3 linked regions of the Luteibacter rhizovicinus DSM 16549 genome follow. The protein of the gene in region 1 interacts with the protein of each later gene in a pairwise test. Links are inferred from orthologs where the notes say so. Each region holds a gene or a part of one and is shown in the gene's direction. Other genes may lie near its edges. The genes, in order: dnaE, dnaQ and BJI69_RS18995.

Region 1 (4,240 bases):
CACGAAGTGCCGCGCGCCGAAGCCGGCAAGTGGCTGTTCGACCGGGCTGCCGAGGGCTTCTCGATCGACGCCAAGCTGTTCGCCGGGCTGTGGTTCATCGATCACCCCGAAGCGCACATGCGCTAATCAAATACATGTGGGAGCCGATTCATCGGCGAATAATGAATAAACCCGCTGCGCAGCAGCGCCTCCTTCAGGTTGCTGGCCTCGGTCCTCATCGGAGGAAGCCAGCAGGTGCCAGTAATCTGGCCCGCTGCCGCGGGATCGCCGCTAAAGCGGCTCCCACAGGTAGGGTCCATGGGTGGGGTAACCGCAATGTCAATTCTTGCTGACAACCCCCACCCCGGTTAGCCTTCCCTCTGCTTCACCCGGCGCCGCCCATGTCTGTTCGCTTTGCCCATCTTCACCTGCACAGCGAGTACTCGCTGGTCGATTCGACCATCCGCATCAAGCAGCTGGTCGCTGCCTGCGTGCGTACCGGCATGCCTGCCGTCGCACTGACCGATGAGAACAACCTCTTCGGCCTGGTCAAGTTCTACAAGCAGTGCACGGCAGCGGGCATCAAGCCCATCGCCGGCTGCGACGTCTGGGTATCGAGTCCGGACGATCCGCGCCCCTGGCGCCTGACCCTGATGTGCCAGGACCGCGACGGTTACCTCAACCTGTCGCGCCTGGTCTCCCGTGCGTGGCGTGAAGGCCAGGGCACCGGTCGCGCGCTCGTCGACGCTACCTGGATGCACCCCGAGAGCGTGCGCGGCCTGATTGCCGTGGTTGGGCGGGAAAGCGAGCTCGCACGTGTCGCCCTCGGCGCCGGCCTGCCCGCCGCCGGCCTCCGTCTGGAATCGCTGCGCCGCCTGTTCCCCGATCGCCTCTACCTCGAGCTGACCCGTACCGGTCGCCAGCACGAGGAAGACTGGGTGCGTGCCGCCATGGCCCTCGCCGGCGATTACGAGCTGCCGGTCATCGCCAGCAACGACGTGCGCTTTCTCGAGCGCGAGGGTTTCGAATCCCACGAAGCCCGCACCTGTATCAACCAGGGTCGCGTGCTCGCCGATCCGAAGCGTCCGCACGATTACAGCGAGGAGCAATACTTCAAGAGTGCCGAGGAGATGGAAGCGCTCTTCGCCGACATTCCCGAAGCCCTCGAGAACACGGTCGAACTGGCCAAGCGCTGCAACCTCGAACTGACCTTCGGCGAATACTTCCTGCCGAACTTCCCGGTGCCCGAAGGCCACACGCTCGACACCTTCATTCGTGCCCAGGCCCAGGCCGGCCTCGAAGAACGCCTCGCCGTGCATCCGCTCGCCGCGGGAAAGACGCGCGAGGACTACCAGGCGCGCCTGGACCGCGAAGTCGACGTCATCATCGGCATGGGCTTTCCCGGCTACTTCCTGATCGTGGCCGACTTCATCGGCTGGGGTAAGGACAACGGTATTCCGGTCGGTCCGGGCCGCGGTTCCGGTGCGGGTTCACTCGTCGCCTGGGTGCTCAAGATCACCGATCTGGATCCGCTCCAGTTCGAGTTGCTGTTTGAGCGCTTCCTCAATCCCGAACGCGTGTCGATGCCCGACTTCGACATCGACTTCTGCATGGATCGCCGCGACGAGGTGATCGACTATGTCGCGCGCAAATACGGCCGCGACCACGTCAGCCAGATCATCACCTACGGCTCGATGGCGGCGAAGGCCGTGCTTCGCGACTCCGGTCGCGTGCTCGGCATGGGCTACGGCCAGGTGGATCGCCTTGCCAAGCTCATTCCGAACCGCCCTCTCGACCTCACACTGGGCGACGCGCTCGGCCGCACCGAGAAGTCGAAGAAAGAGCCGGACCGCATCGTCAAGGAATTCTGCGATGTCTATGAGCAGGAGGAAGAACCGCGCCAGCTGATCGACCTCGCGCTCAGCCTCGAAGGCCTCACGCGAAATGCCGGCAAGCACGCAGGCGGCGTCGTCATCGCTCCCACGCCGCTGACCGACTTCGCGCCGCTCTACTGCGAAGCGAGCGGCGAAGGCGTCGTCACGCAATACGACAAGGACGATGTCGAAGCGGTCGGCCTGGTGAAGTTCGACTTCCTCGGCCTGCGCACGCTGACGATCATCGACTGGGCCGTCAAGGCGATCAACAAGCGTCGCGCGAAGGAAGGCACCGAAGCACTGGTGATCGAAGCCTTGCCGCTGGATGATCCCAAGGTCTACGACCTGCTGAAGAAGGCGCAGACCGTCGCCGTCTTCCAGCTCGAGTCGCGCGGCATGCAGGGCATGCTCAAGGATGCCCAGGCCGATCGCTTCGAAGACATCATCGCCCTGGTGGCCCTGTACCGCCCCGGCCCGATGGACCTGATCCCCAGCTTCTGCGCGCGTAAGCATGGCCGCGAAGCGGTGGAGTATCCGGATCCGCGCGTCGAGCCCATCCTGAAAGAGACCTACGGCATCATGGTCTATCAGGAGCAGGTGATGCAGATGGCGCAGATCGTCGGCGGTTACACGCTCGGCGGCGCCGATCTGTTGCGCCGTGCGATGGGTAAGAAAAAAGCCGAGGAGATGGTCAAGCATCGCGCCACCTTCCGCGAAGGCGCGGCGAAGGATGGCATCGATTCGATCAAGGCCGATGCGATCTTCGACCTCATGGAGAAGTTCGCCGGCTACGGCTTCAACAAGTCGCATGCCGCGGCTTATGCGCTGGTGTCCTACCAGACCGCCTGGCTGAAGGCGCACTACCCCGCCGAGTTCATGGCCGCGACGATCTCGTCGGACATGGACAACACCGAGAAGGCGGTCACCTTCCTCGAAGAAACCCGCACCATCGGCATCAAGGTGCTACCGCCGGACGTCAACGCCTCGGACTGGATGTTCGAAGCGGTGGAGCCGAAGGTCGTGCGCTACGGCCTCGGCGCGATCAAGGGCGTGGGCCAGGGCATCTGCGAGGAGATCGTCGCCGAGCGCAAGGCGAAGGGCCCGTACCGGGGTCTCGTCGACTTCTGCCAGCGCGTCGGCTCGAACAAGCTCAACAAGCGCACGATGGAGGCGCTGGTACAGTCCGGCGCGCTCGACGGACTCGGCGAGAACCGCGCCACCCTCGTCATGCACCTGCCCGAAGCGATGCGCGCCGCCGACCAGGAAGCGAAGAACCGCGCTTCCGGCCAGGTCGATATCTTCGGCAACGCCTTTGGCGCGGCGGAAACGCCGAGCATCATCGAACTCTCCGGCGCCGTGCCGGAATGGCCGCTCGAACAGCTGTTGCAGGGTGAGCACGATACGCTCGGCCATTACCTGTCCGGCCATCCGACCGACCCATGGAAGGGCGAGCTCGCCCAGTTGTCGAGCTGCCCGATCGGCGAGATCCCTCAGCGCTACCAGCCGCCCAAACCACGTCGCAACGACGACGATGAAAACGCCAGCCGTTTCCGTCGTGGCCCGGAAACGCCGTGGACGGTAGCCGGCATGGTGGTGGGCATGCGCAAGCGCGGTGACAGCGATGCCTTCGTACAGATCGAAGACGCCACCGGCCTGCTGGAAACGAGCTTTTTCCGCGAAGTATTCACCGAGGCGGCACCCCTGCTTACGCGGGGCACCCTCATCGTCGTCGAGGGTGGCCTGCGTATCGACGACTTCGCCGGCGGGTATCAATTGCGTGCGCGCAAGGCCTATGCCTTGTCCGATGCCATGGAACACTTCGGCCGCCTGCTGACGCTGCGACTCAACGGCATCGGTCCGGATTTTCCACAGCACCTGCGTCAGGCCCTCATGGCGTATCGCGGCGGCCGCACGCCGCTGATGCTCTCGGGCTACCGCAACGACACCGGCCAGGCCAGCTTCGAACTGGGCGAGGCCTGGCGGGTACGTGCCCTGCCCGACCTGATGCGCACACTGCGCGCCTTGCCGGGAGTATTGGGCACCGAGTTGCGACTGGTGCGGCCGGCCGACTAAGCCGTTCCGATCAGAGCACGTCCACGTCGGTGTTCTGGACGAGCGCGACGTCGTCCACCTGCACGGTCGTGTGCGCGCCGCCTTCGTTCTCGATTTCCAGCAGCACGTGTGCCGGGGCGGCGTAAGGGCGACCCTGCACGCTCAATGCCACGGTGCTCCATTCCTCCGCCTGCGCCGTGCTGGTGATGTGACCCAGGACAACCCTGCCAGCACCCTGGTCGGTGCTCATCGAGAGCGTGGCGCGTACCTGCGCCTGATCGTGCTCGGCGCGGACGCGAAAGCGCACGGCATAGACGGCATCGGCCGTATTCTGG
Region 2 (3,148 bases), 2.0 Mb from region 1 along the record:
TAACGCATGCGGGGGGCATTCAAGATCACTACACTGGTCACCTATGCCCACCCTGGCCCCCGACATCTATGCGTCGCCGCAGATCGGCAAGCTGCTGGCCGACGAGGCCCGTGTCCTCTCGCCCCTGCTGACCCGGTGTACCGGGGAGCACGGCCTGCACCTCACCGCCTCCCTCCAGGCCGACCCACCGGCCTTGCCCCTGCTGGGCCACTGGGCGACCGTACGGGTCGCGGGGCCGCACCTGGGCGGCGATGTCTGCGCGAGCGGCCTGGAAGCCCTGCCGTTCGCCGATGACGCCTTCGGCGTGGTGCTGCTTCGGCACGCCCTCGAAACCACGGCGCGCCAGGACAATCTCCTCGACGAAGCGATCCGCGTCCTGGCGCCCGGCGGCATGCTCGCCATCACCGGTATCCACCCCGTCGGCCTGTGGTCGCCCTGGGTGGCCCGGCAGGCCCGTGGCACCCGGCCGCGCCTGACCTGGCCGTGGTGGTGGAGTCAGCGGCTGGTTCGCGACGATTTCGAGCTGTCCATGCCGCGCCGGTTGGGCAGTGCCTGGCCGCGGGCGGGCGGCTCGCCCGTCGGCGAGTCCATGGTCGGCGGCGGATACATGCTCATAGCGCGCAAAAAACGGCCGGCAGCGGTACCCTTGCGCGCCCGCACCGCGGCGGTCGAGGCACCCATGCCCGGCACGCTCGCGTCTGGCGCCCGTCGCAACGCACGTGAGTCCATCTCTTGACCGAAATCACCACCGACACCGTTGAAGTCTTCACCGATGGCGCCTGTCTGGGTAATCCCGGCCCTGGCGGCTGGGCCGCCCTGCTGAGAGCCAAGGGCATCGAGAAGATGCTCGCCGGCGGCGAAGCCGACACCACCAACAACCGCATGGAAATGATGGGCGCGATCTCGGCGCTCGAAGCGCTGACCCGTCGCTGCCATGTGCACCTGATGACCGACTCCAAGTACGTCATGCAAGGTGTGCAGGAGTGGGTGCCGAAGTGGCGCCGTAACGGCTGGAAGACCGCCGACAAGAAGCCGGTGAAGAACCAGGACCTGTGGATCCGCCTGGACGAAGCCGCGGCCGCGCATACCGTCACCTGGGAATGGGTGAAGGGACATGCCGGCCATGTCGAGAACGAGCGCGTGGACGTCGCCGCGCGCGACCAGGCCATCATCTTCAAGTCGAAGGGGACCGTGGCATGAGGCAGATCGTTCTCGATACCGAAACCACCGGCCTCGAAGCGCACCTCGGTCATCGCCTCGTGGAAATCGGTGCGGTCGAGATGATCGGTCGCCGTCCCACGGGCAGCCACTTCCATACGTACCTCAACCCGCAGCGCGCCATCGACGAAGAGGCGAGCAAGGTCACGGGTATCAAGGACGAACACCTGGTCGACAAGCCGCTGTTTATCGAGAAGGTGGACGAGTTTCTCGATTTCATCCGCGGCGCCGAGTTGATCATCCATAACGCGGCGTTCGACGTCGGCTTCCTCAATGCCGAGCTGAAGCGGGCAGGGGAGCATTACGGGCAGATTTCCGATTACGCGACGGTGCTCGATACGTTGCTGATGGCGCGCCAGATGTATCCCGGACAGCGCAACAGCCTCGACGCGTTGTGCAAGCGTCTGGGCGTGGACAACACCAAGCGCGACCTCCACGGTGGCCTGCTCGATGCGCAGCTGCTCGCGGACGTCTACGTCGCGATGACCACGGGTCAGGGCGGTCTCGAGTTCGCCTTCGATGCCAACGACGAGCGCGGCCGGACCAGTGTGCTGCAGGACATCGTGATCAAGCGTCGTCCGCTGGTGCGCCACGCCGATCCGGAAGAACTCGCACGGCATGCCAAGCGCCTCGAAGCGCTGGACAAGTCAGCCGGTGGGCAGAGCATCTGGCGGAAGATGGAAACGTCCGAAACGGTCCACTGACGCGTGGCGGCCGCTCAGGCCGCCGAACGCAGCAGGATCGCCGTGATGTTGTCGCGCGCGCTGCCCGAGAGGGCTTCCAGCAGGAGATGGTCCACGCTTTCCTGCGCCGCGATATCCGTTCGCGAGACGATGGCGCCGATGCGCGCGTCGTCCACTTCGTCGGTAAGGCCATCCGTGCACAGCAGCAGCCGTGCGCCATAGGGCAGTTCGCCCCTGGCCAGGCCGATATGGAGCTGGTCTGGCGAGGTGATGCCCAGGGCCTGGGTGAGCACGCTGCGCTGGGGATGCGTCCGCGCCTGCGCCTCGGTCAGGTCACCGGCCTCGACCAGGGCTTCCACGATGGAATGATCGTGCGAGAGGCGCTTGAGTTCGCCGTCCCAGATGTAGATGCGACTGTCGCCGACCCAGGCGGCCTCGTAGGAGCGCCCGACCAGCCGTACGGCGGCGATCGTCGTGCCCATCGGCCGGGACTCGGAGAGCCCGCTGGAGCGGGCGATCAGCGCCTCGTTCACCCGCTGGATCGCGTCCACCAGCGACTGGCCGGCGGTGACCTGGGCCACCACGCCGTCGCGCGCCGTGGCCGACGCCACCTCGCCATGCTTATGGCCGCCCATGCCGTCCACGACCAGGAACAACCCCAGCCCGGCGTCGGCGTAATAGGTGTCCTCGTTACGCGTGCGGCGAAGACCCGTATGCGTGCCGTGTCCGAACTCGATCATGGTGGCCTTGGAAGCGGGGAAGGGCGCCACGGCGCCGGAATGCACCGGCAGAATGCCCCATCAAAAGTCTGTTGTCACGGCAAGAGAGACCCACTATCATTGCGGGCCCGGCAGAGCGAAAGCCCTGCCGTCGACCGTTCACGGAGAGGTGGCAGAGTGGTCGAATGTACCTGACTCGAAATCAGGCGTTGGTGAAAGCCAACCGTGGGTTCGAATCCCACCCTCTCCGCCAGCTGTACTAAGGGGTCACGCCAAAAGCGTGACCCCTTTTTTATTGCCGACGAACGGGCCCAGTCTCGCTCGGTGGCGTCGATGGCTCGATAGGTGAATACTCTGACGAAGCCTTCGGTGGCAGGGACAGCGGCAGGGGACAATATGAAGCTTCTTATTGGCATCGCGCTAGTTGGTGCGCTCGTCGGGTGCAGCACGTATCAAGCGCATAGCAATGTACCGACGCCTTACGCGCGGACAAACGCAAGCCAGGTGCAGATTCTTTACTCGCCGCCG
Region 3 (3,090 bases), 1.4 Mb from region 1 along the record:
CGGCGGGTTCTCGGCGGCGGGCCGCGCCCTGGGTATCCCCAAGTCCCGCCTCAGCAAGCGTATCGCCCAGCTCGAGGATCGCCTCGGGGTCCGGCTGCTGCAGCGGACGACGCGCCGTTTCGTCGTCACTGAGATCGGCGAACGCTTCTACGCGCACTGCCGCGCCGTGCTGGAAGAGGCGCGCGCCGCGCAGGACGCCGTGGACGAGTTGCGCACCGAGCCCCGTGGCATCGTCCGGGTGAGTTGCCCGGTCTCGCTTGCCCAGAACGTCCTTGGTCCGATGTTGCCGGCCTTCCTGCTCGAGCATCCCAAGGTGCAGGTGCGTGTCACCGCGACCAATCGCCGTGTCGACGTCATCGGCGAGGCCTTCGACGTGGCGATCCGCGTGCGCGAGAAGCTCGATACGGACGCCACCCTGGTTCTGCGCAGCATCGGCTTTGCGCGCAACCTGCTGGTCGCCAGCCCGAAATTCCTCGATAGCAACGGACGCCCGAAGACGCTGGACGAACTGGCGGCGCTGCCCGCCCTGTCCATGTACGAGCACGAAGGCGCCCAGGTCTGGGAGCTGGTCGATTCCAACGGCAAGAAGGCGGCGGTCGAGGTCAAGCCGCGCCTGGTCAGTGGCGATTTCACGGTGCTGATCGCCGCTGCCGTGCAATGTTGCGGTGTCGCGCTGTTGCCCGAGGATTATTGCGGCCCGTTGATCTCCAGCGGTCAGCTGGAGTGGGTCCTGCCCGAATACACCACGGCCCAGGGCACCCTCCACTTCGTCTATCCGAGCCGCCGGGGCTTGCTGCCGGCCATCCGCAGCTTCGTCGACTTCCTTGCCGATCGCCTGCCCAAGGCGCAGGCCGAGTTTCACAAGGACTGCGACAAGGTCGCTGCCGACCCCAGCAAGGCAGCAGCGATCACCATGGCCCGCATGTTAGGATCGAGCCCTTCGGCCACGTTTGGCCGTCCAAACGAGTAAGGATGTTCGATGCAGCTCGAAACCAAGCTTCCCAAGGTCGGCACGACCATCTTCAGCGTCATGAGCCAGCTTGCGCTGGAACACAAGGCGGTCAACCTGGGCCAGGGTTTTCCTGATTTCGAGCCGCCGGCGCCGTTGCGCGAAGCGATCACGCGAGCCATGGCCGAGGGCAAGAACCAGTACGCCCCGGGCATCGGCATCCCCAAGCTGCGCGAACAGATCGCCGCGAAAACCGAGCGCCTGTACGGCCATCGGGTGAGTCCGGACACCGAGGTCACGGTCACCTCCGGTGCGACCGAAGCCTTGTTCTCCGCCATCGCCGCCGTGGTGAGGGCAGGGGAGGAAGTCATCGTTTTCGACCCTTGCTACGACAGCTACGAGCCCGCGATCGAACTGCAGGGCGCGACCGCGGTGCATATTCCGCTGACGCTGCCCACCTTTGCGATCGACTGGCAGCGCGTACGCGACGCCGTGACGCCGAAGACGCGCATGATCCTGATCAATTCGCCGCACAACCCGTCCGGTGCCGTGCTGTCGCGTGCGGATCTGGATGAGCTCGCCGCCATCGTGCGCGACACCAGCATCGTGGTGCTGTCCGACGAGGTCTACGAGCACATCGTGTTCGACGGCGCGGAGCACCAGAGCGTGCTGCGTCATGAGGAACTGGCCACGCGCAGCATCGTGGTTTCGTCGTTCGGCAAGACCTATCACTGCACCGGCTGGAAGGTCGGTTACGCCATCGCGCCCAAGGCGCTCACGGCCGAGTTCCGCAAGGTGCACCAGTACCTGACCTTCTGCACGTTCAATCCCGCGCAGTGGGCGTTCGCCGAATTCCTCGAGTCGACGCCGGAGCATTACCTTGAATTGCCCGCGTTCTACCAGGCCAAGCGTGACCGCTTCCGTAAGCTGATCGCGCCGTCGCGGTTGAAGCTGCTCGACGTTCCGGGCGGCTATTTCCAGCTCGTCGACTACAGCGCGATCCGCGATCTGGACGATATCAACTTCAGCGAGTGGCTCGTCCGCGAAGGCGGCGTCGCCGCGATTCCGCTGAGCCCGTTCTACGAAAGCGCGCCGGACACGCGGCTGGTCCGGCTGTGCTTCGCCAAGAACGACGCCACCATGGAAGCCGCCGCGGAGCTGCTGTGCAAACTCTGACCGTTTCCCTCATCCAGGGCGCGACGCGCTGGCACGACGCTGCCGGCAATCGCGATTACTACGGCAAGCTGGTGCGTCGTGCTGCGCCCAGCGATCTCATCGTGCTGCCGGAAACCTTCCTCTCGGGCTTCACCAACGATACGTTGGCAAATGCCGAAACGATGGACGGCATCAGCGTGGCCTGGATGCGCGAGCTGGCCACCGAAGTGAACACCACGCTCACCGGCAGCCTCGTCATTCGCGAAGGCGACACGGTATTCAATCGGTTGCTGTGGGCCTCGCCGGACGGTTCGCTGGCGTATTACGACAAGCGCCACCTGTTCCGCATGGCCGGCGAGCACACCCGCTACGGCGGCGGCACCGAGCGGCTCATCGTCGAGCTGAAGGGTTGGCGCATCCTGCCGCAGGTCTGCTACGACCTGCGCTTCCCGGTATGGCTGCGCAATGGCCGCCGCGAGGAAGCCGCTGGCGGCATGGATTACGACCTGGCCCTGTTCGTGGCCAACTGGCCGGCGCCGCGCCGTCATCCGTGGCGCACCTTGCTGCGTGCGCGTGCGATCGAGAACCTCGCCTATGTCATCGGGGTTAACCGTGTCGGCGTGGACGGCAACGACCTGCCGTATGCGGGCGACAGCGCGGTGATCGATCCGGTGGGCGAGGCGCTGGTGGAACTGGGTACGCAGGAGCAGGTCGTCACGGTCGTGCTGGATCCCGCGCCGCTGAAGGTCCACCGCGACCGCTTCCCGGCATGGATGGACGCCGATCGCTTCGCGCTAGACACCTCCGCCTGATCCTTGCTCTTGTGGGAGCCGATTCATCGGCGATTGTGGGAGCCGATTCATCGGCGATCCCGCGGCAGCGGGCCAGGGTGCTGCTAGCACCCAATCGCCGATAAATCGGCTCCCACAAAGGCCGGTATTACTTGGCGGGCTCGAAAGGCACCGCAGGGCCGGCTTTCACGCTGT

The links.
Region 2: the proteins of dnaE (region 1) and dnaQ interact in binary tests that used the Escherichia coli proteins (3 or more experiments, as listed by UniProt). The link is inferred for Luteibacter rhizovicinus DSM 16549 from one-to-one orthologs.
Region 3: the proteins of dnaE (region 1) and BJI69_RS18995 interact in binary tests that used the Escherichia coli proteins (3 or more experiments, as listed by UniProt). The link is inferred for Luteibacter rhizovicinus DSM 16549 from one-to-one orthologs.

Annotation. Positions count from the first base shown.
Region 1 is NZ_CP017480.1:2,800,254-2,804,493, reverse strand. Bases 35-4,126 are described here. They hold dnaE (DNA polymerase III subunit alpha), read left to right. Parts: upstream 35-380; coding sequence 381-3,926; downstream 3,927-4,126. Other genes in these bases: BJI69_RS12685 (hypothetical protein), read right to left, coding at 3,937-4,126; BJI69_RS12695 (NUDIX hydrolase), read left to right, coding at 35-126. Also shown: more of BJI69_RS12695, read left to right, coding at 1-34; more of BJI69_RS12685, read right to left, coding at 4,127-4,240. UniProt on the Escherichia coli protein: DNA polymerase III is a complex, multichain enzyme responsible for most of the replicative synthesis in bacteria. This DNA polymerase also exhibits 3' to 5' exonuclease activity. The alpha chain is the DNA polymerase catalytic subunit.
Region 2 is NZ_CP017480.1:4,758,649-4,761,796, reverse strand. The notes cover bases 60-3,059. They hold dnaQ (DNA polymerase III subunit epsilon), read left to right. Parts: upstream 60-1,196; coding sequence 1,197-1,922; downstream 1,923-3,059. Other genes in these bases: BJI69_RS21815 (hypothetical protein), read left to right, coding at 3,017-3,059; BJI69_RS21825 (PP2C family protein-serine/threonine phosphatase), read right to left, coding at 1,937-2,641; rnhA (ribonuclease HI), read left to right, coding at 733-1,200; BJI69_RS21840 (methyltransferase domain-containing protein), read left to right, coding at 60-736. In the rest of the region: more of BJI69_RS21840, read left to right, coding at 44-59; more of BJI69_RS21815, read left to right, coding at 3,060-3,148. UniProt on the Escherichia coli protein: DNA polymerase III is a complex, multichain enzyme responsible for most of the replicative synthesis in bacteria. The epsilon subunit contain the editing function and is a proofreading 3'-5' exonuclease.
Region 3 is NZ_CP017480.1:4,161,168-4,164,257, reverse strand. Bases 111-3,052 are described here. They hold BJI69_RS18995 (pyridoxal phosphate-dependent aminotransferase), read left to right. Parts: upstream 111-979; coding sequence 980-2,125; downstream 2,126-3,052. Other genes in these bases: BJI69_RS18985 (C13 family peptidase), read right to left, coding at 3,044-3,052; BJI69_RS18990 (amidohydrolase), read left to right, coding at 2,113-2,916; BJI69_RS19000 (LysR substrate-binding domain-containing protein), read left to right, coding at 111-970. Also shown: more of BJI69_RS19000, read left to right, coding at 1-110; more of BJI69_RS18985, read right to left, coding at 3,053-3,090. UniProt on the Escherichia coli protein: Shows aminotransferase activity with methionine and histidine as substrates, and to a lesser extent also with phenylalanine.